2 regions of the Marinactinospora endophytica genome follow, and region 2 is predicted to be linked to the other one. Evidence: predicted binding sites of a transcription regulator. Region 2 holds the regulator's gene; the other holds the start of a gene.
The links. Region 2 encodes HspR, which represses chaperone genes until heat shock. Its sites were predicted from a motif close to ANTTGAGTCNNNNNGACTCAANT; they were not measured.
Positions count from the first base shown of each region.

Region 1: a site for HspR is predicted at 1,971-1,993, ahead of lon (endopeptidase La). Genes of this name have one in related genera too.

Region 1 is NZ_BAAGVM010000006.1:259,943-274,425, forward strand. It holds gene lon (endopeptidase La) at 1-1,959, opposite strand, end outside; gene ACYVHU_RS14105 (lanthionine synthetase C family protein) at 2,253-3,596, opposite strand; gene ACYVHU_RS14110 (lantibiotic dehydratase) at 3,593-6,697, opposite strand; gene ACYVHU_RS14115 (hypothetical protein) at 6,811-6,975, opposite strand; gene ACYVHU_RS14120 (ABC transporter substrate-binding protein) at 7,387-8,733, shown strand; gene ACYVHU_RS14125 (carbohydrate ABC transporter permease) at 8,850-9,830, shown strand; gene ACYVHU_RS14130 (carbohydrate ABC transporter permease) at 9,827-10,765, shown strand; gene ACYVHU_RS14135 (response regulator transcription factor) at 10,768-11,418, opposite strand; gene ACYVHU_RS14140 (sensor histidine kinase) at 11,424-12,638, opposite strand; gene ACYVHU_RS14145 (SHOCT domain-containing protein) at 12,807-13,142, shown strand; gene ACYVHU_RS14150 (NAD(P)H-binding protein) at 13,409-14,242, opposite strand; gene ACYVHU_RS14155 (AraC family transcriptional regulator) at 14,324-14,483, shown strand, end outside.
Region 2 is NZ_BAAGVM010000002.1:213,708-228,190, forward strand. It holds gene clpB (ATP-dependent chaperone ClpB) at 1-1,802, opposite strand, end outside; gene ACYVHU_RS04870 (heat shock protein transcriptional repressor HspR) at 1,890-2,309, opposite strand; gene dnaJ (molecular chaperone DnaJ) at 2,315-3,463, opposite strand; gene grpE (nucleotide exchange factor GrpE) at 3,562-4,272, opposite strand; gene dnaK (molecular chaperone DnaK) at 4,301-6,148, opposite strand; gene ACYVHU_RS04890 ((Fe-S)-binding protein) at 6,634-8,745, shown strand; gene ACYVHU_RS04895 (metallophosphoesterase family protein) at 8,830-9,672, opposite strand; gene ACYVHU_RS04900 (hypothetical protein) at 9,792-10,028, opposite strand; gene ACYVHU_RS04905 (gamma carbonic anhydrase family protein) at 10,317-10,844, opposite strand; gene ACYVHU_RS04910 (coiled-coil domain-containing protein) at 11,210-12,418, shown strand; gene ACYVHU_RS04915 (GNAT family N-acetyltransferase) at 12,638-13,087, shown strand; gene ACYVHU_RS04920 (MDR family MFS transporter) at 13,159-14,483, opposite strand, start outside.

The sequences.
Region 1 (14,483 bases), on a different contig from region 2:
GTCGCCGAGCTGGCCGGTCAGGGTCAACCCGCTCGCGCCGGACTCGGGGTCGGCGAGCGACGCCTCGACATAGAGCACGTCACCCCCGGCGCCGGTGACCGCCAGGCCGGTGGCCACCCCCGGCGCGGTGATGCGCTCCGCCGGCTCCGCAACGTGGCGGGGCCGGCCGATGTAGTCGGGCAGGTCCTCCGCCGCCACGGTGACGGGGAGTCCGCGCTCCCCGAGGGCGACGGAGGCGGCGATCTTGCGCAGCACCCGGGCGATCGCCCGCTCCAGACCGCGCACGCCCGCCTCACGGGTGTACTCGGCGGCCAGGCGACGCAGCGCGTCCTCGCCGAGGAGCGCCTCCTCGGCGTCCAGCCCCGCCCGCTCCAACTGACGCGGGAGGAGATGGTCCCGGGCGATGACCACCTTCTCGTCCTCGGTGTAGCCGTCGAGCCGCACGAGGTCCATGCGGTCCAGCAACGGGCCGGGAATGGCCTCGACGTCGTTGGCGGTGGCGAGGAACACCACGTCGCTGAGGTCGAGGTCGACCTCCAGGTAGTGGTCGCGGAAGGTGTGGTTCTGGGCCGGGTCCAAGACCTCCAGCAGCGCGGCCGCCGGATCCCCGCGGAAGTCGCTGCCGACCTTGTCGATCTCGTCGAGCAGCACGACCGGGTTCATCGTGCCCGCCTCCTTGATCGCGCGGACGATACGGCCGGGCAGCGCTCCGACGTAGGTGCGGCGATGCCCGCGGATCTCGGCCTCGTCGCGGACGCCGCCCAGGGCGACGCGGGTGAACGCGCGTCCCATCGCGCGGGCGACGGACTCCCCCAGCGAGGTCTTGCCGACACCGGGCGGTCCGACCAGCGCCAGCACGGCCCCGCTGCGACGGCCGCCGACCACCCCCAGGCCCTTGTCGGAGCGGCGCCGGCGCACCGCGAGGTACTCGACGATGCGCTCCTTGACGTCGTCCAGACCCGCGTGGTCGGCGTCGAGCACCTCGCGCGCCTCGGAGACGTCGTAGGCGTCCTCGCTGCGCTCGTTCCAGGGCATGGCAAGCACGGTGTCCAGCCAGGTGCGGATCCAACCGGACTCAGGGGAGGCGTCTCCGGCCCGTTCCAGCCGGTCCACCTCGGCGAGAGCGGCGGTACGGACGTGCTCGGGCAGGTCCGCGGCCTCGACCCGCTCGCGGTAGTCCGCCTCCTCGCTGGAGGGCCTGCCGGACAGCTCGTCGAGTTCCTTGCGGACGGCCTCGAGCTGGCGGCGCAGCAGGAACTCGCGTTGCTGCCGGTCCACCCCTTCCTGGACGTCCTTGCGGATGGTCTCGGTGACGTCGAGCTCGGCCAGGTACTCGCGGGTCCACTCGATCAACCGGCCGAGGCGTTCGGCGACGTCGTACCCCTCCAGCAGCTCCAGCTTCTGGGAGGTCTTGAGGAAGGGGGAGTAGCCGCCGCGGTCGGCGAGACGTCCGGGGTCCTCCAGCTGCTGGATCCCGTCGATGATCTGCCAGGCCCCACGCTTTTGCAGGTAGGTGGTGAGCAGGGTCTTGTACTCGCGGGCGAGTTCGCGGACGCGGCCGGGGTAGCCGCCTTCAGGCGGTTCCTCGTCGTGGACCACGGCCAGGACCCACAGCGCGGTGCCGGGGCCGGTGGTGCCGCTGCCGACACGGGCCCGGGCGACCCCCCGGAGTACGGCGGCCGGCTCGCCCTCGGGGGTGCGGCCGACCTGCTCGACGACGGCGACGGTGCCCACGGCCGCGTAGGAGCCGTCGATGCGCGGAACGATGAGAACGCGGGACTTGGGGGTGGCGCGGATGCCGGACGCCGTGGCCTGCTCCTCTTCTCCGGCCCTGGCGGCGTCGATGGCGGCGCGGACCTCACTGTCGGAGATGCCGACCGGCACGACCATGCCGGGCAGGACGACATCGTCGTCCAGTGGCAGGACGGGCAGCGTCACGGCGGTCTGCGTTTCGGTCATCTGACCCTCCTTGTTGAGTCACTAGCACTCAATAAAGAAGAGTCTCCCTTTGTTCCCTGTTTCCTGTTCGCCCTGAGCGATCACGGGCAACCCCTCGGGGAGACCGGTTCGGGGCCCTCCTGCCGAGCGCGTGTCCCGGGTGCTCACCACGCCCATCCCGGATCGACGGCGAGCCACGCCACGGCCCCGGGCACCCGCGGCGCCGTCCGCGTCCCGCCGCGTTGGCGCGCCCGGTGGCGAAGCACCCTGGAGGGCGCCGCGAAACGCAGGGCGTCATGTCCCGGGAGGCCGCCTCAGCGGAGGAGGAGCAGGGTGTCCCAGCCGCTGGCCGGCGGACGGCCGGTGGCGTAGGCGTGCAGGGCCAGGGCGATCCCCGCGGCGCCGTCGAGGAACCCCGGCATGTCCAGATCGAGGTCGGCGGCCGGCTGGTGGAAGCGGAACCCGAACGGGGCCTCGGGATCGAAGCCGGCCAGCAGGCGTGCCGCGCTCTCCTCGACCGCCGGCCCGAAGCCGGCCTCGGGGTGGTCGGCGTGGAACAGGCCGAGCAGGTACAGGATCCCGGCCCGACCGTGGCAGAGGGCGTCGTCGACCACGCCCCAGTCCGCGACGGGCCTGCGGAGCATGGCCCGCACCGCCTCGAGACCGGCCCCGACCCACTCGGGCCGTCCCAGGGCCCGCCCGGCGAGGTCGAGGGCGCGGGCGGTCCCCACGGCCCCGTAACACCACGAGGGACGCGCCGGCAGGGGCGTGGGCCAGGCCCGCCGGTCCGCGTAGTAGCGCAGTGGCATGTAGGCGGTCCAGTACGGTCCGGCGGCGTCCTCCTCGCGCCACTCCAGCAGCCACCGCGCCATGCCCTCGATCGCCTCGGCCTGCCCGTCGACCCGGACCCCCTCCTCCCAGGCCAGGGAGAGCAGGGCCAACGGGCCGGGGACCCCGTGGGCGAGACCCAGGTTGACCTGTCCGTCCGCGAACTCCTCGGCGACACGGGTGCGGGAGGTGGCGCCGAACCACCACCCGGGCACCTCGACCCCTCGGACCGACAGTGGCAGGCGCAGGGAGACCAGACAGCCCAGGGCCGCGCGCAGGGCGGCGGCCACGTCGGGGGCGGCGGCCCTGCGCCGGTGCAGCAGATAACGGCCGACTCCGCTGAGGCCGCTGAGGACGTCCACCAGCGCCGGGTAGGTCGGTTCCCCGGCCGCACGGGTGGAGACGTGCAGCGCCACCAACCGGTGGGCGTGCTCGGCCATACGGGCGTCCGTCCGGGCCAGGAGCCCCGCGTAGTCGCCGTCGGCGCCCGCGGCGACACGGGCCGCGGAGGCCAGCGCGCCCACTCCGGCGAACGCGCCGTGCGCGGGTCGGGCACGGGTGGCCGCGGCCGACAGCTCCAGGTACCTGTGCGCGTTGAGCCGGTGTCCCTCACTGTCGGGGGCCGAGAGGCCCAACTCGGCGGGTAAGAGCACGAGCCCGGGATACCCCCGGTTGAGCGAGCCCGGCTCCCACAACGGGGACCGGGACTCATCGACCCCGCGACGCCCGGCGTTGGCCCGGGTGGCCGCGACGACCGCGTCGGGATCGCTCAGCCGCCGGGCGACCTCCTCCACGACACGCGCCGCACGGACCCGCTGCGGAGCGCTCATCGGGCCCCTCCCCCCGTCCGGCCCACCCTGGTCCGGACCGCGCTGCGCAATAGGCCGTAGGAGCGGCGCTCCGCGGCGGGGTCCATGCCCAGCAGCCGGTTGGCGTGCATGTGCAGGAGGCCGGCGACGGCCGTGGCGGCCGCGGGGGAGGGCCGTTTCGAACCGCCGATCCCCAGGGCACGACCGTAGGCGCGGGCCGCCGCGGCGCGGGCCGGCCAGTGCGCGAAAAGCTCGTCCGCCCTCCCCGGCGGTCCGGCGAGTCTGCGGCACCGATCCGGGTCGGCCAGCGGGGCGGCGGTCCGGCGTACCGTGGGGGCGACCTCCTTCTGCAGCTCGATGGGGTAGGTGTCGAGCACCCAGCCGCACCAGTCCCACTCCCCCAGGCCGCGCAGGAGTTCGGCGTGGTTCATCGCGGCCAGCGTCTCCAGGGGCGGGGCGGTCACCCCCCGCGCGCGGGCGGCGAGCTGGCCGGCCACGACACGGCTGTCGGCGTCGAAGAGCCGCTCGGCGTACTCGATCGCATCGGGACCGCCGTAGCGGAGGACCTCGGGCTCGTAGGTGTCGAGGACGACCTTGCGGATCACCCCGCGTTCGGTGACGGCCGCCGCCCAGGCGTGCAGGGCGGGCAGGACGGCGGAGAGCAACCGCTCGGGCCGCCCGTGCAGCCGCAGCCGCAGATGCGGGGCCGGATCGACGTAGCGCAGGAAGAACCAGCGGTCGACGTCGGCCTCCACCGTGGAGAGGAAGGCCGGCAGGTCGCGGACGAGGAGCGCGTCCATGCGGTCACGGGCGACGTAGACCTTCGCATAGAGCCACTCGCCTCCGGGCGGGTGGGCCACCCGTGGGGCGAGCCGGGCCGGTGCCGGGGCCGGCGGCCCGGGACGGAGGGACAACAACGGCACCACGACCTCGGCGGCGTGACCGTCGCTCCAGCCGGATTCCGCCGGATCGGCGAGGGGGGACTCCTGAAGCAGCGGGACCGCGCGTTCGCGCAGCTGGGCGCGGAGCAACCTCCGGTGCATCGGCGCGCCGAGGTCGAGGTCCAGGTGGCGGTCGAGCGCGCTGACCCGCAACACGTCGGGGACGCCCAGCCGCTCCCGCCAGGCGTCGAGGGCGCGCTCCCACGCGCGTTCCGACAGCGCGGGGTCGCACAGTGTGGGGTCCGGCCGCCAGCGGGCGGGCGCCAGGACGCTGCGGCCCCGGCGGACCCGGGGAAGGTGGGGCAGCGCGTCCAGGCGGCCCCACTGCCACGGCGCCCAGGGGCGGACCCCGCTCATCGAGACCGCCGCGAGGAAGCGGGCGATGTTGGGGGCCTCGGTGACGATGTTGAGCATGGTCGGACGGATGACCCTCACCTCCCGCCCGGTGGAGGCCAGGGCCAGGTAGAGCCGTTCACCGGTGGCCCCCACGGCCAGATCGCCGAGGTCGACGGGATCGCCCGCCCCGTCCCGCTCCACCGGGAAGCAGCCCACCGCGACGGCCCTGGGGGCCAGCAGCGGGGTACGCGCGACGTTGCCCGAACGCGCCGCGTAGGGCTGGAAGAACAGGTGGGCGGTGAGAGGCCCGTCCCCCCGCTCCGTGTGCAGGCCGGCCAGTTCGCGTTCGAGGCCGAGAAGGTGGGCAAACCTCCCGGCCATCGCCCCCGCGGTGTAGGAGCCGTTGGCCACCACCAGCCGGAAGTCCCCCTCGGCGAGGGCGTTCGCGGAGCGGGCGAGTATCTGGACGCACAGGTCGAGTGTCGGGGAGGGCGGGACCTCCTCCCCCTCCCCCGAGAGGGCGGCGACCAGCCCGTCGTCGAGGACGAGCTCGCTGCCCGGCCCGGCGGCGAGGGCGGCGTGGAGGGCGTGTCCCAGCGTCTCGTCGCGGGAGGCCGGGTAGGGCGTGGCGGCTTCGGGCGGGGCGGGGCGGTCCCCGGGGGGCATCCGGTAGCCGGCGGGGACTCCCAGGCCGAGGTGGGGGTCGAGCAGCTCCCGGACGGGCACCAGACGACCGATCCCGTACCGGTCCAGGAACGCCCGGTGGTAGTCGGCGAGCTGGGGGGTGTGGGCCGCGCCCGCGGGGGCCAGCCGCCACAGCACGTCGGCGGCGCGCGCCGCCTCGACCGCGACCTCCTCGGGAAGGCGGAAGTCGGCGTCGAGCCGCAGGTCGACCTGGATCGGCGGGCGACCGCCGGGCAGGTCGGCGGAGCGTATCCGACGCATGGCCGTGACGGCGTCGCGCCAGCGCTCCCCGCCCTCTCCCGGCGCGGTGGCCGCGTAGGCGTCCAGCAGCCGCGCCACCTCCCGCACTTCGATCGCCACCGGGGCGTCGGTCTGCGCCAGGCGCTCACCGAGGTGGGCGAGCGGATCGGGTAGGTCGGTACGGGACGCGACGTCGGTGAGGAGGATCTCGCGGTCGACGAGACGGCCGATGAGCAGGTCGACGTCGTCGGCGGCGGCCTCGGGGAAGCGCGCGCGGACCGCGGCGCGCAGCTCCGCGAAGGTCAGGGGCAGGCGGGCGGCCTCGACCGCGGCGCGCACGACAGGGGTGAGGCCGACGGTGAGCTCGTGGGCCACCGGGCCGCTCCGATGGCCGTCGGCCTCGCGGACATAGGGCAGGACGAGCCGGTCGCCGCGCCGGTGGCACAGGTTGTTGACGACGAGGAGGAGGCCGTCCCGCGCCTTGGGGTCGTGGTGGAGATCCGAGGTGAGGCCGGCCAGCCAGGCGGTGTCCGGCCGTGGCCGCTTGTGGTGGCGGGCGCCGATGCGGATCTCGGTCGGCGCGCCGAAGGACGCCGGGGCCACTCCGGCGAGCAGTCCGAAGGGGGTGGTGCGCCGGGTCATCCGCAGGAGGTAGCGGGTGACGGAGAGCACCGCGCGATCCACCCTGGCCTGGTCGACAGGGCGGCCGGACTCGATGCGGGCGATGGTCGCGGCGAGGGAGGCGCTGGAGGTCTGGATCGCCTCGCGGACGACGGGGTCGGCGACGAGGTCGAGCAGGAGGCGCGCGGATCCGCGCTGGTCGGCGGCCGCTCCGTCCGGGCGTGCCGTGACGGCCACGGCGGGGTGACGCAGGGGGAGCGCGGCCATCCGGACGACACCGAAGGACGCGGGACGGTACACCGCCCCATTCCGGGGATCACGCGACACTGGGTTCCGTTCGTTCGCTCACCGGGCCGCCCCGGTCCCCCATTGCCCGAGGCGGACAATGGGGGTCGTTCTTCCTTGGCCGAAGGTCAGCAGCAGGGAATGCACATCGCGATTCCCGCGGCGTAGGTGTTGACCGTCGTGGGGGTGAGGGCGGCGTTCTCGTCGAGTTCGCGGGCGGCGTCGGGGTGAACAGGGGTGTCGTCGGTCGAGGTGACGAGTTCGACGTCGAGCTCGAACAGGGCGCTGGGCATATTCGTCCTCCTCGGCGGGAATGCGGGTCATTGGCACCCGACCCGCAGGGCGAAGCAAATATAGGTACCACCATTCGCGTAATACAACCGTTGACAAAACAACGTCGATATGGGCGTGGAAACGACACGGCGTCACGACGCTTCCCCGCCGGCCCACCCCGACACGCCGACGAGATCTGGCGGTTCGCCGCGTTTCGCAAGGTCCCGGGGTCGTGAGTTGCACCACCCGCCCCATGAACGGATACGCCCCCGGAAAGGTCAGACCCGCTGACCAGGCGCATCGCCATGTGTGACACAAACGTTACGACAGAGAGCACCTATATATGTGGACAACGTCACTCAAAACCACTTCCATCAGACGAAACAACCCCGGTCTACACCACACCATCCGGCGGTACTGGAGGTACACGCATGACCACGCCCGCGCGCCGCCGCGCGACCATCGCGGCGTCACTCCCCCTACTGCTACTCGCCGGTGGCTGTTCCTACCTATCAGGCGAATCGCAGGGAGCCGACCCCCAATCCGCCGACTGCGACGCCTACGAGCAGTGGCAGGGACACGACGGCACCACCGTTTCCATCTACGCCTCCATTCGCGACCAGGAGGCCGAGCTGCTGGAAGAATCCTGGTCGGAGTTCTCCTCGTGCACCGGTATCGACATCGCCTATGAGGGAAGCGGCGAATTCGAGGCGCAGATCCAGGTGAAGGTCGACGGCGGAAACGCCCCCGACCTCGCCTTCTTCCCCCAACCCGGCCTACTCGCCCGTTTCGCCCAATCAGGTGACGCCATCGCACTTCCCGAAAGCGTGCGCGCCAACGCGGAATCCGGTTGGAGCGAGGACTGGCTGAACTACGCCACCGTCGACGGAGAGCTCTACGGAACGCCGTTGGGGGCCAACGTCAAGTCGTTCGTCTGGTACTCCCCCGGACTCTTCTCCGACAACGGCTACGCGACGCCCACGACCTGGGACGAGCTGATCGAGATCAGCGACGCGATGGTCGAGGACGGCATCAAGCCGTGGTGCGCCGGCATCGAGTCCGGTGACGCCACCGGCTGGCCCGCCACCGACTGGGTCGAGAACATCATGCTGCGCGAACACGGCCCCGAGGTCTACGACCAGTGGGTCGACCACGAGATCCCCTTCGACGATCCGGCCGTCGCCGAGGCGCTCGACCGCGTCGACTCCATCCTGCGCAACCCCGACTACGTCAACGGCGGCCACGGCGAGGTGCAGAGCATCGCCACGACCTCCTTCCAGGACGCGGGCACCCCCATCCTCGACCGGCAGTGCGGCATGTACCTGATGGGCTCCTTCTACGCCGCCCAGTGGCCCGAGGGGACCACCGTCGCCGAGGACGGTGACGTCTACGCCTTCAACCTGCCGCCCATCCAGGAGGAGCACGGCACCCCGGTGCTCGGCGGTGGCGAGTTCATCGGCGCCTTCGCCGACCGCCCCGAGGTCGTCGCGGTCCAGGAGTACCTGTCGACCGTGGAGTACGCCAACAGCCGCGCCTCCCTGGGCTCCTGGTTCTCCGCCCACCGCGACCTCGACCTCGACCTTCTCGAGGCCCCGACCGACCGACTGGGCGCCGAGACCCTGCGCGACTCCGAGGCGGTGTTCCGGTTCGACGGCAGCGACATGATGCCGGCCTCGGTCGGCGCCGGAACGTTCTGGCGCGGCATGACGAACTGGATCAACGGCGACGAGACCGAGGAGACCCTCGCCTACATCGAGGAATCCTGGCCCTCCTCCTGATTCCCGCTGCCCCCGAGGCGGGCGACGGCCCCCGTCCCCGCCCATCCCTCCTCCCGTAAGTCCGTCCCGGGCGCCGGCGCGTGCCGGCGCCCGGTCCGCCCACCGAAAGGGCCGGCATGGGCTTCTCCCTGCTCGAAGAACTCCCCAAGATCCTGTGGCTGGTGATCGGCGTCGCCGGGTTCGCCGCCGTCATCGGTCTGCTCCTGCTCCTGGTCGACCGCGGACCCAAGACCCGGCGCGACTGGTGGCAGGCCGTGTGCTTCCTCGGCCCCGCGCTGCTGTTGCTGCTGCTGGGCCTGGTCTACCCGGCGATTCGCACCACCGCGCTGTCGTTCTTCGACAGATCCGGTGACAGCCTGGTCGGGTTGGACAACTACGTCTGGATGTTCACCCAGCCCGAGATCCTCACGGTGCTGCGCAACACGCTGCTGTGGGTGCTGTTCGCCCCCCTCCTGGCGACCGCGACCGGGCTGCTCTACGCGATCCTGGTGGACCGCTCGCGTTTCGAATCGGTGGCCAAGTCGCTGATGTTCATGCCGATGGCGATCTCCTTCGTCGGCGCCAGCATCATCTGGCGGTTCGTCTACGCGGTGCGCCCCGCCGAATCCGACCAGATCGGCCTGCTCAACCAGATCGTCGTCTGGTTCGGCGGCGAGCCCCAGCAGTGGCTGCTCAACCAGCCCCTGAACACGCTGCTGCTGATCGTCGTGTTGATCTGGGTGCAGGCCGGGTTCGCGATGGTCGTGCTGTCCGCCGCGATCAAGGCCATCCCGGCCGAGATCATCGAGGCCGCGCGCCTCGACGGGACGACGCCCTGGCAGCTGTTCCGCCACATCACGCTGCCCTCGGTCTGGCCGACCGTGACCGTCGTGCTGATCACGATCTCGGTGCAGACGCTCAAGGTCTTCGACATCGTGCGCACCATGACCGGTGGCCAATTCGACACCAGCGTGATCGCCAACGAGATGTACAACCAGGCGTTCCGCTACGGCGAGCTGGGCCAGGGCTCGGCGCTGGCGGTCTTCCTGTTCGTTCTGGTCATTCCTCTTGTCCTCGTGCAGATGCGCACCAATCGACGTGCCAGGGAGCAGCGATGAGCGCCCCGACCTCCCCCGCCGCCACGGAGTCCTCGGCGGCCCGGGTCCGCCGCCGGCTGTCGGGGCGGGCCGCGAGCATCGCGGCGATCGTCATCGCCGTCGTGTGGACCCTGCCCACCTTCGGGCTGTTCGTCTCCTCCTTCCGCCCCGAGCAGGAGATCAAGACGACCGGCTGGTGGACGTTCTTCACCGACCCGAGCCTGACCCTGGCCAACTACCGTGACGTCCTGTTCGGTACGGCCAGCCAGGGCCAGTTGGCCAGCTACTTCGTCAACTCCTTCGTCATCACGTTGCCCTCGACGGTGTTCGTGGTGGCACTGGCCGCGCTCGCCGCCTACGCGTTGGCCTGGATGAACTTCCCCGGACGCGACTGGATCTTCCTCGGCGTCTTCGCCCTGCAGATCGTCCCGCTGCAGATGTCGCTGGTGCCGCTGCTCAGCTTCTTCTCCGAGGGGGTGAGCATCGGCGGCGTCCAGGTGCTGCCCGCCTGGGAGCTGGAGGGCGCGTTCCAGTTCACCACGGTGTGGGTGGCGCACACGATCTTCGGGCTGCCGCTCGGGGTGTTCCTGCTGCACAACTTCATCGCGCAGCTGCCGCGCAGCCTGTTCGAGGCCGCCCGGGTCGACGGCGCGGGGCACGGGGTGATCTTCCGGCGCGTGGTGACCCCCCTGATCGTTCCGGCGCTGATGTCGCTGGCGATCTTCCAGTTCCTGTGGGTGTGGAACGACCTGCTCGTCGCGCTGATCTTCGCCGGAGGCGGTGTGGAGACCGCGCCGTTGACGGTCCGGCTCGCCGAGATGGCGGGGACACGGGGCAACGAGTGGCAGCGCCTCACCGCGGGCGCGTTCGTCTCCATGATCGTGCCGTTGCTGGTGTTCTTCTCGCTCCAGCGTTACTTCGTGCGCGGCCTGCTGGCCGGCAGCGTCAAGGGCTGAGCTCAGCGCACCAGCCCGGCCCGGTAGGCGATGACGACCAGCTGGGCGCGGTCACGGGCGCCCAGCTTCACCATGGCCCGGCTGACGTGGGTGCGCGCGGTCGCGGGGCTGACGACGAGGCGGCGGGAGATCTCCTCGTTCGTCAGCCCCTCGCCGACCAACGCCAGGACCTCGCGTTCGCGTTCGGTGAGCGCGGACAGGTCGGGGCCGGGGGTACCGCGGGTCCGCGCCCCGCCGGCGAACTCGGCGATGACCCGTCGTGTCACCGAGGGGGAGAGCAGTGACTCGCCGGCGGCGGCGACCCGGACGGCGCGGAGCAGCTCGCCGGGGTCGCTGTCCTTGAGCAGGAAGCCCGCGGCTCCCGCGGCGAGCGCGTCGAAGACGTACTCGTCCAGTTCGAAGGTCGTGAGCACGACGACCCGGGTGGTCGCCAGCGACTCGTCGCCGGCGATCCGGCGCAACGCCGCGATACCGTCCAGGACCGGCATCCGCACGTCCATCAGCACCACGTCGGGCCGTTCACGCCGGACCAATTCGACAGCGGCGCGGCCATCGGCGGCCTCGCCCACGAACTCCAGGTCCTCCTCGGCGTCCAGGAGGACCCGCAGTCCCATGCGGATCAGCGCCTGGTCGTCGGCGACGGCCACCCTGATCCTGGTCACCCTCCTTCCCCCGCCCCGCGTAGCGGAAGCTCGGCGCGTACCTCGAACCCGCCGCCGGGGCGCGGACCGGCCCGCAAAGCGCCGCCCACCGCCCTGGCACGCTCGCGCATCCCCGTGATCCCGGTCCCCTCGACGGGCGCGGAGCGCGCCGGCCCGTCGTCGGCGACCTCGACGACGAGGTGCGTCGGCAGGTGGGACAGGGTGACCAGGATGTCGGCACCGTCGGCGTGGCGGACGGCGTTGGTCAGCGCCTCCTGGACGATGCGGTAGGCCGCGTGGCCGACCGCGGCCGGCGGGTGGGAGGGATCGCCGTGGATCTGGAGCCGCGCCCGGCGCCCGGCGGCGGTGACCGTGGCGACGAGGTCGCCGACCCGTTCCAGGCCCGGCAGCGGGGCCGGGGAGGCGGCGGGTCCCGTGGCGCGGGGTTCGCGACCGTTGTCGGGGTCGCGGAACACCGCGAGCGTGCCGCGCAGCTCCGCGAGCGCCTCGTTGCTGGTGCGGCGGATGGCCTCCAGCGACGGCGCGGCCTGCTCGGGGCGCCGGTCCAGCACGTGCAGCGCGACACCCGCCTGCATGCTGATCACCGAGAGGCTGTGGCCGACGACGTCGTGGACCTCGCGGGCGATACGCAGCCGCTCCTCGTAGAGGGAGCGGCGGAGTTCCTCCTCGCGGTCCCGGCGGGTGTTCTCGCGGCGGATCCGCACGAGGGAGCCCAGCGCCATGGCCAGCACCGTCAGCGCCAGGAACCCCACGGCGGAACGTAGCGTGGCGGGATCGGCACGCCAGGGGGAGAGGGGGCCCGACCATCCCGCGGCGATGACGGGCAGGATCAGCGCCGACCAGGGTGCCCAGACTCGCGGCGGGAGGGTCACCGCCAGCGAGAAGAGCCCCACCGCGAACAGCAGCAGGATCGGCCCGAAGGGACGGCCCGTGGCGAGGAACCCGGTGACCGCGGCCGCGGTGAGCGCGAACGCCGTGCGCGGCCATACCCGCTGTGCCATCACGCCGGCGGTCGCCACCGCCACCGCCGCATAGACGGTGACGGGCAACGGGGGGAGACGGTCGCCCGCCCACGGCGGGCCCGCGGCCCCGGGCTGCGGGCCGCCCTCGCCCATGCCGAGCTGGGCCCGCGTCGCGAACAGGACGAGGGAGCCGAGGAGGATCCCCAGCGGGATGTCCAGGGCCAGGACACGTGTGGTTCTCGGCGGCACTGCGGCACCCCCTCTCATGTGCCGGTACGGGCCGCGCTAACGACGATAGTCCTCCGCCCCTCATCGGACGTCGGCCGCCGTGCGTATCCGCGCTACGCAGCGGTGCGTAGCCGCGAAGCCGCCCGCGGGGCGACGACACGGCGGGGTTCCGCGCGCGATCATCTCCGCATGTACAGCATGTTCCTCGCCACGGGCGCGGCCGCATCCGGTGCCATCGCCCAGGCCGCCCCTTCCTGGGGCGACGGCCCGCCCTTGTTCCTGCACGCCTTCGGAGGCACCATGTTCCTGTTGTTCCTGCTGATCGGACTGGTCGTGTTCCTGTCCGTCCGCCGCCATGGGGGCCGCCCGCCGTGGGCCCGTCCGGCCGCCGAACCTCCCGAGACCAGCGCGAAACGGATGCTGGCCGAACGGTTCGCGCGCGGCGAGTTGAGCGTCGAGGAGTTCATGGAGCGTGCCAGCGCGCTCAACTGGACCCCCGGTTCCCCGCCCAAGGGCCGGCGTTGAACACTGCGGCTCCGCTCCCCCGCCCCGCGGGCCGAGGCCCGCGGGGCGGGGGAGCGATCGGGCGCCACCCGGACCGGGTGCCCCCATGGTCAGGGCCGGTCCGCCGCCTGTGGGCGGTGATCGAGCCGGGTCCACGCCGGCACCGGTCGCCTCGGCCCTGCCCCTCCGTCCTCTCCGGGCGGGTCCGGCGCCGCCCACGGGACTTCCCACCGCGCGGTCGGACCCATCCGGGCCCTCCCTCGGTCGGCCGTGAACGCACCGGCGTCTCAGGACCCCCGAACCTCGATCGACGCGGCGTAGTCGGCGAAGTCCCGGGGCTCTCGGCCCAGCGCCCGCTGGACACCATCGGCGAGATAGGCGTTCGCTCCACGCCGGATCCTGCCGAACAGCATGATGAACTGTTCGATCTCCTCGGCCGCGACGCCCCTGCGCGCCATCTCCTTCGCGTACTCCTCCTCCGTCACCGGGACGTAGCCGATGTCCCGGCCCGTCGCCCGCGCGATCTCCGCCACCGCGTCGCCGAAGGACAGCAGGCGCGGCCCGGTCAGCTCGTAGGCCTGCCCCGCGTGACCGTCATCGAGGAGCGCGGCCACCGCCACCTCGGCGATGTCCTCGGCGTCGATGAAGGGATCCAACCCGTCTCCGGTCGGCTGGCGCAGCTCCCCCGCCGCGATCCCCTCGGCCATGAACCACGCCTCCGTGAAGTTCTGCGAGAACCAGCTCGGCCGCAGCAGCGTCCACTCCGCACCGGAGTCCTGTACGGCCTGTTCGACCGTGAGGAGCGCGGGATCCCCTATCATCCACAGGTCCCGCGACGACAACAGCACCAGCCTGCGCGCTCCGCCGTCCACCGCGAGCCGGGCGAAGGCCCGCATCCGCTCCGCGGCGTCGGCACTCTGCGCATCGACCAGGTAGACCGCCTCCACCCCCGCCAGCGCCGGTTCCCAGGTCTCCTCGTCGTACCAGTCGAACCTGTGGCCGCCCGAGCGCGAGGCGGGGCGGGGGCGTGCGCCACGGCGGCGCAGCGCCTCGGTCACACGGCGGCCGGTCTTGCCGCTGCCGCCCAGGACGAGCACGTCCGTGTTCGGTGTTTTCGTCATATCCACAGCCAAACAGCGCGAACCTGGACGATCCATGGGCGGATATCTCATTTCAATGTCCAGGCGTCTAAGGTCGTCGGTATGGACGTGCTCACCGACCTCCTCTACGACCTGAACGCGCGCGGAGCGGTATTCGACCACTCCGCGCTGACGCCCCCGTGGTCGCTCCGGTTCCTCGGCGAGACCCCGCTCACCCTGGTGGCATCGCTGCGCGGTCAGGGGTGGATCGTGCCCGACGACA
Region 2 (14,483 bases):
CGGTCGGGGTCGGAGATGCCGGCGCGGGCGCGGCGCACCGCGTCGGAGACCGCGCGCACGGCCTTGGACTGGCCGATGAGCCGCCGGCCCAGCTCCTCCTCCATGCGCAGCAGCTTGGAGGTCTCGCCCTCCAGCAGGCGCCCGACCGGGATGCCGGTCCAGGAGGACACGACGTCGGCGACGTCGTCCGCGCCGACCTCGTCCTTGACCATCGTGGCGCCGGCCTCGCGCTCGGCCTCGGCCTCGGCCGACGACGCCTCCTCCAGTTGCTTCTCCAGCTGGGGGATCTCGCCGTACATCAACCGCGAGGCGGCCTCGAAGTCCCCGTCGCGCTGGGCGCGTTCGGCCTGGCCGCGCAGGGCGTCCAGCCGCTCCTTGAGCTCACCCACCCGGTTCAGGCCGGCCTTCTCCTGCTCCCAACGGGCCACCAGGCCGTTGAGCTGCTCCTGCTTGTCGGCGAGGTCGGCGCGCAGGCGGTCCAGACGCTGCCGGCTGGCCGCGTCGGACTCCTTCTCCAGCGCCATCTCCTCCATCTTCAGGCGGTCCACGGCCCGCTGGAGCTCGTCGATCTCGACCGGGCGGGAGTCGATCTCCATGCGCAGCCGGGACGCGGCCTCGTCGATCAGGTCGATCGCCTTGTCCGGAAGGAACCGGGCGGTGATGTAGCGGTCGGACAGCGTCGCCGCCGCGACCAGCGCCTGGTCGGAGATCTGCACCTTGTGGTGGGCCTCGTAGCGGCCCTTCAGGCCGCGCAGGATCGCGATGGTGTCGGTGGCCGACGGCTCGCCCACGAACACCTGCTGGAAGCGGCGCTCCAGGGCGGGATCCTTCTCGATCCGCTCGCGGTACTCGTCCAGGGTGGTCGCGCCGACCATGCGCAGCTCGCCACGGGCCAGCATGGGCTTGAGCATGTTGCCGGCGTCCATCGCGCCCTCGGCCGCGCCGGCGCCGACCACGGTGTGCAGCTCGTCGATGAAGGTGATGACCTGGCCGTCGCTCTCCTTGATCTCGGTGAGCACGGCCTTCAGCCGCTCCTCGAACTCGCCCCGGTACTTCGCCCCCGCCACCATCGCGGGCAGGTCCAGCGAGATGAGGCGCTTGTCCCGCAGCGACTCGGGCACGTCACCGGCCACGATGCGCTGGGCGAGCCCTTCGACGACGGCGGTCTTGCCCACGCCGGGCTCGCCGATGAGGACCGGGTTGTTCTTGGTGCGCCGTGACAGGACCTGGACGACCCTGCGGATCTCGGAGTCGCGCCCGATGACGGGGTCGAGCCCGCCGGAGCGCGCCCGCGCGGTCAGGTCGACGCCGTACTTCTCCAGCGCCTGGTAGGTCTCCTCGGGGTTCTCCGACGTGACGCGGCCGTGTCCGCGCACACGCTCGAACGCCTCCAGGAGCGCCTCGGGGGACGCGCCGGCCCCGCGCAGGACCTGGCTCGCCTCGCCCCCGTCCGCGGCCAGCCCGACGAGCAGGTGCTCGGTGGAGACGTACTCGTCCTCCATCTGCTGGGCGCGCTGCGCCGCGGTGTTCAGCGAGATGATGAGCTGCCGGGAACTGGCCGGGGCGCTCACCGACGCGCCGGCGGCCTTCGGCAGGCCCGCGATGGCCTCCTCGACCCTGCGGTTCACCTCGTCGGGGTCGACCCCGACCTCCTTGAGCAGCGGCCGGATGATCCCCTCGCCCTGGGCGAGGAGGGCCGCCAGCAGGTGGACCGGCTCGACCTGCGGACTGCCGTCCGTGGTCGCGCGCCGGATCGCCGCCGAGACGGCCTCCTGGCTCTTACGGGTGAGTTTGTAATCCATGCCCTTGCCGCCCCCTTGCGAAAATCGCCATGACGTCGTCTGCACCCGGTACCCGGCCCGCCGCCCGGCCCGACGGGCGAGGCGGCCCTACTGCTCGGGAGGCCGGGTACCGGTTTCGAAGATCGTGACGCGGGTGCGCCGCACCGGCAGCAGCTCGCCGCCGGCGGGCCGGCCGGCGGTGCGCCTGGCCACGGCGTTGCGCGCCGCGTCGAGTTCGTTGCGCAGGTGGAACAGGTGCTCGTGGAGCTCGGCCACCTCGCGCTGGAGTTCGAGGATGCGTTTGATCCCGGCGAGGTTGATGCCCTCTTCCTGGGAGAGGCGCTGCACCTCGCGCAGCATCTGGATGTCCCGCATCGAATAGCGTCGGCCGCGACCGGCCGTACGGCCCGGCGAGACCAGGCCGAGACGGTCGTACTGTCGCAGCGTCTGTGGGTGTAGTCCCGACAGCTCGGCGGCCACGGAGATGACGTAGACCGGGCTGTCATCGCCGAAGAGCTGGTCGTTCATGGGTCTTACGCCCCCTTCGCCCGTGCTTCCAGACCGCTCCGCGGGTCCTCGCCGGAGGTCGCGGCGCGGAACTTCTCCAGGGCCTCTCGGGCCTCGCCGTTCAGGTTCTGCGGTACCGCGACCTCGACGGTGACGAGCAGGTCGCCCGTTGTCCCGTCGCGGCGCTGCGCCCCCTTGCCGCGCACGCGGAACGTGCGGCCGTTGGGGGTGCCCGGTGGGATCTTCACGGTGACCGGGAAGCCGTTGAGCGTCGGCACCCGGACGTCGGCGCCGAACACGGCCTCGGGGAAGGTCACCGGGACGGTGACGGTCAGGTTGTCCCCGCTCCTGCCGAACAGGGGGTGAGGTTGCACGTGCACCACCACATAGAGGTCGCCGGCCGGACCGCCGCGCTCACCCGGAGCGCCCTTGCCCTTGATCCTGATGCGCTGGCCGTCGGTGACGCCCGCGGGAATGCGGGCCTGGATCGTGCGGGTGCTCGTACCGCGGCCACTGCCGTTGCAGACGGGGCAGGGGTCGTCGACGACGAGTCCGCGTCCCTTGCACTGGCTGCAGGGCTCGGACAGCGAGAAGCCGCCCAGGTTCTTGTTCTCGTGTCCGGTGCCGGCGCACTTGGGGCACACCCGGGGCGTGGTCCCGGCCTTGGCCCCGGTGCCGTGACAGGTGCCGCAGGCGGCCTCGCTGGTGAGCTTGAACGAACGGGTCACGCCGTTGGCGGCCTCGCTGAAGGACAGCCGGGTCTCGGTCTCGACGTCGGCGCCGCGCCGGGCCTGAGAGGTCGAGCGGCCGCCACGGTTGCCGAACAGGCCCCCGAAGAGGTCGCTGAGCCGTTCGCCGCCGCCCCCCGCGGTCTGACCGAACAGGTCGCCCAGGTTGAAGTCCCCGGCGCCGCCGGCACCGCCCGGCCGGTAGGCGCCGCCGAACAGCGAACGGGCCTCGTCGTACTCCTTGCGCCGGGTCTCGTCGGACAGGACGTTGTAGGCCTCGGAGATCTCCTTGAACTTCTCCTCGGCGGTGCTGTCGCCCTTGTTCGCGTCCGGGTGGTACTGCCGGGCGAGCTTGCGGTAGGACTGCTTGATCTCGTCCTTGGTGGCCGTCTTTGAGACTCCGAGGACCTTGTAATAGTCCTTCTCCAGGTAGTCCTTCGTGCTCATCGACGTGTGCCTTCTCCCGTTTCGCTGCGCTCAGGGTCGATTATCGGACCGGTGCGGACCGCCCCGGGCGCCGTCGCCGGCACCCGGGGCGGAACCTGTCACTTCTGTTCTTGGTCGGTGCCGGTCTCGGGGGCCTCGCCCCCGGAGGCGGCTTCGGGTCCGGCCTGGTCCGCCGGGGTGTCCGCCGCCTCGGCGGCGGGCTCCTCGGTGGGACCGGCCACGACCACGCGGGCCGGCCGCAGCACCCGCTCGCCGACGAGGTAGCCCGGCTGGAACACCTCGATCACCGTCGGAACGCTCACCTCGGGCGAGGGCACCAGGGTCAGGGCCTCGTGGACGTTGGGGTCGAACTCGTCGCCCTTCTCGCCGTACTTCTTCAGCCCCAGCTTGGTGACCAGCGACTCCAGCGACTCGCCGACCGACTTGAAGCCACCGGTCAGCTCGTTGTGCTCGCGGGCCCGGCCGATGTCGTCCAGCACCGGCAACAGCTCGCTCATCACCTGAGCGGTGGCCTGCTCGCGGACCGCGATCCGGTCGCGGTCCACGCGCTTGCGGTAGTTGGCGTACTCGGCCTGGAGCCGCTTGAGGTCGTTGGTGCGCTCCTCCAGCTGCGCGCGCAACTCCGCGATCTCCGCGCCGTCGGCGGAGGGGGCGGCCTCCTCGGCCGTCTCCTGCGCCGGGGAGTCCGGAGAGGGCTCCGCGGCCCCCTCCGGGGTGCGCAGCTCACCGGTCTCCGGATCGATGCGCCGTTTGTCGCGGATCACCGGCCCCTGCTGTTCGCGGCCGTTGTCGTTGTCCGGCAGCGCCATTTGCTGCGCCTCCTCTTCAGCGTCGTGGTCAGGCGGTGCCGTTGCGCTTGCCGTTGTCCTCGTCGACGATCTCGGCGTCGACGACGTCGGCGTCGTCGGCGTTGGCCTGGGCGCCGGCGTCGGTGGACGCGCCGCCCTGCTGGCCCTGGCTGTAGATGGCGGACCCGATCTTCTGGCTGGCCAGCGCGACCTTCTCGCTCGCCGAGCGGATGGCCTCGATGTCGGAGCCCTCCAGCGCCTTCTTCAGCTCGCCGACAGCGCTCTCGGTCTCGGTCTTCACATCCGCCGGGATCTTGTCCTCGTTGTCCTTGATGACCTTCTCGGTCTGGTAGACGAGGGACTCGGCGTTGTTGCGGACCTCGGCCTCCTCGCGGCGCTTGCGGTCCTCCTCGGCGTACTGCTCGGCCTCGCGGACCATCTTGTCGATGTCGTCCTTCTGCAGGCCGGAGCCGCCGGTGATCTGGACCGACTGCTCCTTACCGGTGCCGAGGTCCTTCGCGGTGACGTTCACGATGCCGTTGGCGTCGATGTCGAAGGTCACCTCGATCTGCGGGACGCCGCGCGGCGCCGGGGGCAGGCCGGTGAGGTCGAAGACGCCCAGCTTCTTGTTGTACTGGGCGATCTCGCGCTCGCCCTGGTAGACCTGGATCTGCACGGAGGGCTGGTTGTCCTCGGCGGTCGTGAAGATCTCCGAGCGCTTGGTCGGGATCGTCGTGTTGCGCTCGATGAGCTTGGTGAACACACCGCCCTTGGTCTCGATGCCCAGCGACAGCGGGGTGACGTCCAGCAGCAGGACGTCCTTGACCTCGCCCTTGAGCACACCGGCCTGGAGGGACGCGCCGATGGCGACGACCTCGTCGGGGTTGACGCCCTTGTTGGGCTCCTTGCCGCCGGTGAGGCTCTTGACCAGGTCGACGACCGCGGGCATACGGGTCGAACCGCCGACCAGCACGACGTGGTCGATCTTGTCCACGGTGATCCCGGCGTCCTTGATGACCTGGTGGAACGGCGCCTTGGTGCGCTCGAGCAGGTCGGCGGTCAGCCGCTGGAACTCCGCGCGGGTGAGCTTCTCGTCGAGGTGCAGCGGGCCCTCGGCGGAGGCGGTGATGTAGGGCAGGTTGATGGAGGACTCGCTGGAGCTGGACAGCTCGATCTTGGTCTTCTCCGCGGCCTCGCGCAGACGCTGGAGCGCCATCTTGTCCTTGGACAGGTCGACGCCGTTGCTGTTCTTGAAGCGCTCGACCAGCCAGTCGACGATGGCCTGGTCCCAGTCGTCACCACCGAGGTGGTTGTCGCCGTTGGTGGCCTTGACCTCGACCACGCCGTCGCCGACCTCCAACAGGGAGACGTCGAAGGTGCCGCCACCGAGGTCGTAGACCAGGATGGTGGCCTCCTCCTCCTTCTCCAGGTGGTAGGCCAGGGCCGCGGACGTGGGCTCGTTGATGATGCGCAGGACGTTGAGGCCGGCGATCTTGCCGGCGTCCTTGGTGGCCTGGCGCTGGGCGTCGCTGAAGTAGGCCGGGACCGTGATGACGGCGTCGGTGACCTCTTCGCCCAGGTAGGCCTCGGCGTCCCTCTTCAGCTTCTGCAGGACGAAGGCGCTGATCTGCTGCGGGTTGAAGGACTTGCCGTCGATCTCGACGGACCAGTCCGTGCCGATGTGGCGCTTGACCGACCGGATGGTCCGGTCGACGTTGGTGACCGCCTGGCGCTTGGCCACCTCGCCGACGAGCACTTCACCGTTCTTCGCGAAGGCCACGACGGACGGGGTGGTCCGGGCGCCTTCGGCGTTGGCGATGACCGTGGGCTCGCCGCCCTCCAGGACCGAGACGACCGAGTTCGTCGTTCCCAGGTCGATGCCGACCGCACGTGCCATGAGTACGTCCTCCGTCAAGGTTGAGTCTTACAGGCGCAGTATTTCTTCTGGGCCACTCGGCTGTCAAATCACTTGAGCCGAGCGGACTCAAGTCTGTGTGCATACGGTCCAACGCGGGGATCCCCGTCCTTGTTCCCGGGGGCGCGGATTTCTCACTGGAGGGACGGCGGGCCCGGGGATATCCCCGGGAAAGCCTTGACCCGTCTCAGGGGTGAAAGGTGGGCAGGTGGGGGTGAGGGTGGAGTGGGGTGAGGTGGTGTCGCGGGGGGAGTGTGGGGCTCATTAACGTAGGTGGGGGCACCGACCGTGCGGTCGGAATGTGGTGCGGGGGTTCACCGCTCTCGGCTACTCGCTAGTAACATTGCTTGACCCCGGCGCGCGGAGCGCCGGAACCGACGCAGCAGGATGGGAGGCCGCGGGGCGTGGACGCTGTGAAATGGGGCCTGGTGATCTTCACCTTGGCCATATCAGCGGCCGGCTGGGGCATGTTCGTGTACGCGGTGGCGCAGATCGTGCGTCACGTGCGGCTCGGCAAACCCGCGCCGGACCGTTTCGGTCCCTTCTGGCCGCGGTTGAAGACCATGCTGGTCGAGACCGTCGGTCACACCCGAATGCTCAAGTGGAGCGTCATCGGGGTGGCGCACTGGTGGGTGGCCTTCGGCTTCCTGCTGCTGGTGCCGACGCTGGCCCAGGCCTACGGTCAGCTCTTCGACCCGGAGTTCGTGCTCCCGATCATCGGGCACTTCGCCCCCTTCGAGTTCATCGTCGAACTGTTCTCGTGGGCCACGTTGATCGCCATCGTGGTGCTGATCGCGATCCGCCAGATCAGTCACCCGCGCAGGCTCGGCCGGGCCTCCCGGTTCGAGGGGTCCAACTTCCCCCGGGCCTACTTCGTCGAGTTCGTCATCGTGGCGATCCCGGTGCTGGTCCTGCTCCTGCGGGGCATGGAGGGCGCCCTCCAGGGCGTGGACTCCTACAACCTCCACTACGCGCTCAGCTATCCGCTGGTGCTGGCGTTCTCCGGAGCCCCGACCGCCGCGCTGGAGACGGGCATCCTCGTCGCCGCGGCCCTGAAGATCATCATCTCGATGACGTGGATGATCGTCCTGGCGCGCAACCTCACCATGGGCGTCGCCTGGCACCGCTTCGCCGCCTTCTTCAACATCTACTTCAAACGCAACGCCGACGGCTCGCCCGCGCTGGGCCCGGCCAAGCAGATGCTGAACAAGGACGGCCAGCCCCTGGACTTCGAGGAGGCCGACCCCGACGAGGACCCGTTCGGCGTCGGTAAGATCGAGGACTTCACCTGGAAGGGCCTGCTCGACTTCACGACCTGCACCGAGTGCGGTCGCTGCCAGTCGCAGTGCCCGGCGTGGAACACCGGCAAGCCGTTGTCGCCGAAGAAGCTGGTCATGGACCTGCGTGACCACGCCTACGCCAAGGCGCCCTACCTCATGCAGGGCATCACCGAGGAGACGCCCGACATCCACGACGACGTCCTCGCCCTGCTCGGCAAGCCCCTCGTGGGCACCGAGGAGGAGGGGGGCGTGATCCACCCCGACGTGCTGTGGTCCTGCACCAACTGCGGCGCCTGTGTCGAGCAGTGCCCGGTGGACATCGAGCACATCGACCACATCCTCGACATGCGCCGCTACCAGGTCATGATCGAGTCGAGCTTCCCCTCCGAGGCGAGCACCCTCCTGAAGAACCTGGAGAACAAGGGCAACCCCTGGGGGATGAGCGAGCAGAAGCGCCTCGACTGGGTCGAGGAGCTCGACTTCGAGGTCCCGGTGGTCGAGGACAAGCTCCCCGAGGGGACCGAGTACCTGTTCTGGGTGGGCTGCGCCGGAGCGCTGGAGGACCGGGCGAAGAAGACCACGAAGGCGATCGCCGAGCTGCTGCACATGGCCGGCGTCAAGTTCGCGGTGCTCGGTGGCATGGAGGCGTGCAGCGGCGACCCGGCCCGCCGGCTGGGCATGGAGTTCGTCTTCCAGATGCTGGCCCAGCAGAACGTCGAGACGCTCAACGAGGTCGGCGCCACCAAGATCGTGGCGAGCTGCCCGCACTGCTTCAACACGTTGGGCAACGAGTACCCGCAGCTCGGCGGCGACTACGACGTCGTTCACCACAGCCAGCTCCTGGCCCTCCTGGTCGAGGAGGGCCGGCTCACCCCGGTCCAGCCGATCGAGGAGAACATCACCTACCACGACCCGTGCTTCCTGGGCCGCCACAACAAGGTCTACACGCCGCCCCGCGAGATCATGGCGCAGGTGCCCGGCATCAAGACCGTCGAGATGCACCGGCACAAGGAACGGGGCTTCTGCTGTGGCGCCGGCGGCGCGCGGATGTGGATGGAGGAGCGCATCGGCAAGCGCATCAACACCGAGCGCGTGGACGAGGCGCTGACGACCAACCCCGACACCGTCTCCACCGCCTGCCCCTTCTGCCAGGTCATGCTCGGTGACGCGATCAACGAGAAGAAGTCGAAGGGCGAGGCGAAGGAGACGCTGGAGGTCGTCGACGTCTCCCAGCTGCTGCTCCGTTCGGTCAAGGGGGAGTCCCCCGCCGCGGGCGAACCCGTGCGGGAGAACGCCTGACGCCTTTACCGGCCGGCACACGACGAGGCCCGGACACGTCACCACGTGTCCGGGCCTCGTCGTTCGCGCGGCCCGCCGGCGGGCTCACGGCCGGACCGCGCTCCCGAGGAGGCGGGGGTCGGGCCCGGGGCGGAAGTCGGGCGGCGCCACCTGGTGAACCATCCGGAGGTCGCCCCCGGTGTCGCGCTCGACGACGGCGAAGGCGGGCGCCCCGTCGCGGATGTGGCCGAGGCACACGACCTCGGTGGGGCCGATGGTCGCCTGGTGTCGGTCGTGCAGGTGACCGCAGAAGTGCCAGCGCGGTCGCAGGCGCTCGCACAGGGCGCGTAGCTCGGGCCGGCCGGCGTCGGCCCGGTCGGGGGCGCCGATCCCCGCCGGCCAGTCGTGGGTGAGCAGGAGGTCGACCGGGGCCGAGCGGCCCACGCCCCGACCGACCCGCCGCACCTCCTCGGCGGTGTAGTAGCTGCGCTCCCGAGCGGTCTCGCGTCGCGGCCGGGCGGCGTCGCTGACACGGGCCGAGTGGATGCCGGACAGGAACGCCACGCCGAGACCTGCGATCTCGGTGCGGCCCGCGCGGCCCAGGAAGTGGACGTCCCGGCTCCACCGCCCGGGGCCGGCCGCGTCCAGGGCGGGCCAGGGCTCGTGGTTGCCACCGATGAAGTACAACGGGGCACCCAGGTCGATCAGCCCCTCGGCCAGGAGCGGGAAGTCGCCGATCCCGCGGTGGCCGGCGGGGGAGCGCACGCCCGCGGCGTCGGCCTCGTCGCGGTTGGCCTCGACGTCGCCGACGGCCAGGATGGCGTCGAGCGGGCCGAGCCAGGCGCGGACGGCCGACGACCAGGCGGCCAGCAGCGCGAACGCGCCGTGGACGTCCCCGGTGATCAGGATGCGGGCGGGAGGTACGGGCGCCCTGCGCTTGCGTGCCACGACCGGGACTCCTTCGGGGCGGGAGGGCCCGACGGTACCGGAACGACGTCCCCTGGCGGTATCCGTTTTCGCGGCCCGTGCCCGGCCGCCGCCGCGGGGAGGGCGCCGCCGGCCACGGCTCAGCGCCGTGAGCGCTGGGGGCAGCGTCCGCGGCGGCGCCGGGGCTCGGGCGACAGCGGGACGTGCGCGTCGGAGTCGCCGGCGCGCCGTTGGGGGAGGACGCCGAGCACCGCGTCGATCTGCTCGGTCGACAGCCGTCCCTCGGTGGCGGCCACGGCGGTCAGCAGCTCGGAGTACAGCTCGATCTCGGCGAGCGCCACGTGGTCGTGGAGGCGCGTATCGAGGTTGGAGTTCACCGCGGCCACCTCCATCGAAATCGGGTTCGAGCCGGGGAGACGGCCGCGACGTCCTGGGCGGTCTGATAGGACACACCGTCTCCGCGGTCAAGGCTACGTGGCAGTAGCCTTCCGCCACATGACCCAGAGGGACCATTCTGGAACCATCTGTTGCTTCCATTCCAAGGCTGGTCTGAAAGGCAATGAAACGGAGGCGATCAGAGGTTCCATGTCTGTTTCTCAGAGCCGATTCGGCCGCAAGAACATGAAACGAAGACAGGGAAGGAGTGTCCGTCCGAACTGGTCCGCTCAGCGCCAGCGCACGCCGCGGTGCTCCTGGGCGTAGGAGGCGTACTTCTCCGGGGTGCGCGCGAACACCGCGCGGTCGTCGTCGGTGAGTTCGCGGATCACCTTTCCGGGGACACCGGCCCACAGCGTGCCGGGGGGGACCGTCCGGCCGGGTGGGACCAGGGACCCCGCCGCCACGAGCGCGCCGGCACCGACCCGCGCGCCGCCCAGGACGATCGCGCCGATACCGATGAGCGCCCCCTCCTCGACGATCGCGCCGTGGACCATCGCCTTGTGGCCCAGGCTCACGCGGTCGGCCAGGATTGCGGGTTCGCCCGGGTCGGAGTGCAGCCCGCACTGGTCCTGGATGTTGCACCGCTCGCCGACGATGATGTCCTCGGTGTCGGCGCGCAGCACCGAGCCGTACCAGACGCTGCTGCCCGCGCCGATGCGCACCCGGCCGACGATGACCGCCCCCGGCGCGATCCAGGCGTCCGGTGCGATGTCGGGCGAGCCGAACGCGGCGTCCCCCACCAGTGGACCGGTCATGTGTGGGCCTCCTCGGAGTCGGATGCGCGGCGGTAGGGCGGTAACGGAATGGCCTCTAGCGTCCACGCGCGTGCGAGAACGCGCATACCTTAGTTGGAACGCGATCCCGGTGATCTCGACGGTCCGGCATCGCGGGCCGCCCCCCTCGATCCCGCCGGGTCCGGGGACGGGTCATGGTCCCGGCCCGTTCTGCCGTCCGAGGTGTCACGTTCCGTACACTCCATCACTCCCTGTCGCCACAGATGACCACACGTCTGAAAAACGTGAAATGAACGTCACCCGAGTGTTTCCCCGCCGTTATGGGGATGGTAGGCAGAGTGGTGAGGCTTCCACCCCGTCTTGTAGCCAACCTGGTTGATTAGGACATGAAAGAACACAGCACCGAGATACTGCCGAATCTTCTCCGTGAAGACGCCTTCCCCACCGTGCGGAAGGGCGGCTACGACAAGCACCAGGTCGACGACTTCGTCGTCCGCAACCACAACCAGATCCGTGACCTCCAGGAACGTCTGGCCCGCGCGCACGACGAGATGGAGCAGTTGCGCCGTGAGCTGGCCGAGGCCCGCGAGAAGGCCGCGGTCAAACCCGAGCACGAGCAGATCAGCGAGCGCATGGCCGAGATCCTGCGCATCGCCGAGGAAGAGGCCGCGGACAAGCGGGCGCGGGTCGACAAGGAGGTCGAGCAGACCCGCAAGACGGCCCAGGACGAGGCCGCCAAGCGGATCAAGGACGCCGACGCCCACGCCGAGCGTGTCCTGGGCAGCGCGCGCGACCAGGCCAAGGAGCTGGTCGCCTCGGCCAAGCAGGAGGCCGAGCAGCTGCGCGACCAGGCCCGCCAGGAGGCCGAGCGCAAGCTCGCCGAGGCCGAGGGGCGCGCCAAGAAGATCCACGACACCGCCGACCGCCGCCTGGCGACGCTGACCGCCACGCACGCCGAGGCGGTCCGCCGTCTCGGGGACATGCGCGACACGCTCGCCGAGCTGCTCACCGCCGAGAAGAACGCCGGCCCGCTCGAAGCGGACCTGAAGCGGCCCGACGCCGAGGCGCGCAAGGAGGCCGAGTCCGTCAAGGAGGCCGCGAAGAAGGAAGTCAAGGAAGCCAAGGACGGCGCGAAGCCCGCTCCGAGCGCCGGCCAGGCGAAGAAGGACGCTCCCGTCGCCCCCGCCGCGGCCCCCGCCCCCGCGCAGAAGGCCCCCGCGCGGCCTGGCGCGTCCGCGGCCCCCACGGCGCCGGCCGCCACCGACGAGCCCACCGCCAAGCTCCCGTCGGCCGAGGGCGAGGCCACCATCAAGATCGAACCGGCGGACGACCAGGAGGAGACCATCCGCCTCAAGCCGGGCGAGACCTCCGCGTCCTCCCCCGCCACCGGGCCGAAGTCCCAGCCGGTCCGCCAGCACCCGCCGAGGCCCCAGGGGTTCCGCTACGCGGGTCCGGCCCCGGACGAGGGGGACAAGCCTCAGGGAGCCGTGGGCGGCGATCCGGGGATGACGGGCATCTACCGGCGGCCGGAGTCCTCTCCGGGCACCTCAGGCACACCCGAGGGTGGTGAAGGGGTCCGCATCATCCGGCCGTGACCCGCCGGCAGCGCCCCCGGCGCCATCGGGGTGCGTTTTCGGCCGGGCCGTCCACGCGACGGGCCCGATCGGGGCGCCGGGGTACGGCGACGTCGACCAGCAGGGCTGCGGGGTGCCGGTCCGGAGATCCACGGAAACTCCGGACCGGCGCCCTTTTGCGCCCTTGATGAGGGCTGACGTCTGTCTTGTGGATCGCTGTCGGCTACGATGCCGAAAGCCATGATTATCCGTGCGGCCATAAGGTCCGACCTAGGGGCGATCCTGCGCCTCCTGCGTGATCTGGGCGACACGATGCCCGCGCAGGGCGGCACCGTCCGCATGTCCTCGGCCGCGGTCCGGTCCTGGACCCGGATCGAGAACGATCCCGACCGTACGATCCTCGTCGCCGAGCGGCGGGGACAGATCATCGGCACGCTCGACCTGATCATGGTCGCCAACCTCACCCACGACGCCCAGCCCTGGGCCATCGTCGACAACGTCGTGGTGGACGGCGCCTGCCGTCGGCGCGGGGTGGGGCGGGCGCTCGTGGAGGACGCGGTCGAACGCTGCGTCGCCGCCGGGTGCTACAAGATCGAGGTGCTGTTCCACGAGAGCCGGCCGGACGCGCACGCCTTCTACCGGTCGATGGGCTTTGAGAACGCCGCCGAGGGGTTTCGCCGCTACCTCTGAGACGACGGCGCCCCGACCGGAACCCCTCCATAAAGGGGCCGGCCGGGGCGTGGGTCGGGATAGGGGGAGGGTCAGCGGGGGCGGGCCGAACGCAGCGGCACGTGCTTGAGGAAGAGCACCACCACGAACGCGAGTATCGCGACGGGGACGCCGACGAGGAACACCTGGTGCATCGCGTCGTTGAACGCGGTGAGGACCAGCTCCCTGAGGGGGTTGGGCAGCGCGTGGATCACCTCGGGCGACCCCGAGGCCGCGCCCTGGAGCGCCTCCGGCGAGACGCCGGACTCCGCCGACGCCGCGGCGACATCGGTCATCTCCGTGGTGAGCGTGTTCGTCATGATCGCCCCGAACGCGGCCACCCCGATCGAACCGCCGAGGTTGCGGAAGAAGGACACCGAGGAGGTCGCCGCCGCCATGTCCGTGCGCGCCAGCGCGTTCTGCGTCGCCAGGATGAGGATCTGCATGGACAGACCGAGCCCCAGCCCGATCAGCCCGACCCCGACGCCGACCAGGACGAGGCTGGAGTGCAGGTCGAGCAGCGTCAGCACACCGAAGCCCGCGGCCACCAGCAGCATGCCGACGATCGGATAGCCCTTCCACCTGCCGCTGCGGCTGACCAGCATGCCGGAGGAGATCGAGGAGGCCAGCATGCCGACGACCATGGGCAGGGTCATCAGCCCCGATTCGGTCGGGGTCATGCCCTTGACAATTTGCAGGTATTGCGGGAAGTAGATCATGACGCCGAACATGGCGATGCCCACCAGCAGGGAGGCCAGGCTGGCCAGGTTGAACGTGCTGTTGCGGAACAGGTGCGGCGGGATGATCGGGTCCTGGGCGCGGCGCTCGGCCACCACGGCCAGCACGGCGAAGACCAGCGTGGCCGCGCCGAGCGCGTAGGTGGGGACGGAGTTCCACTCGAACTCCTTGCCGCCGAGGCTGAGCGCCAGCATGGCGCAGCTCGCGGAGGCGACGATGAAGGTGGCCCCCCACCAGTCGATACGAGTGTCGCCGCGCTCCCGCCGGGGCATCTTCAGCAGCCACTGGATCACGATGAACGCCACGATCGCGACCGGAACGGTGATGAAGAAGCACCAGCGCCAGCCGAGGGGGCTGTCCACGATGAAGCCGCCCAGCAGCGGTCCGGCCACCGTCGACACGCCGAACACCGCGCCGAGGAAGCCGGCGTAGCGCCCGCGTTCGCGGGGCTCCACCACGTCGGCCAGGATGATCTGCGGCAGCGCGGCCAGGCCGCCGGCGCCGATGCCCTGGACGAGGCGGGCCCCGATGAGCCAGCTCATGTCCTGGGAGAAGCCGGCCGCCACCGAGGAGAGGATGAACAGGACGAGCGCGATCTGGAAGAGCAGTTTGCGCCCGTAGATGTCGGAGAGCTTGCCCC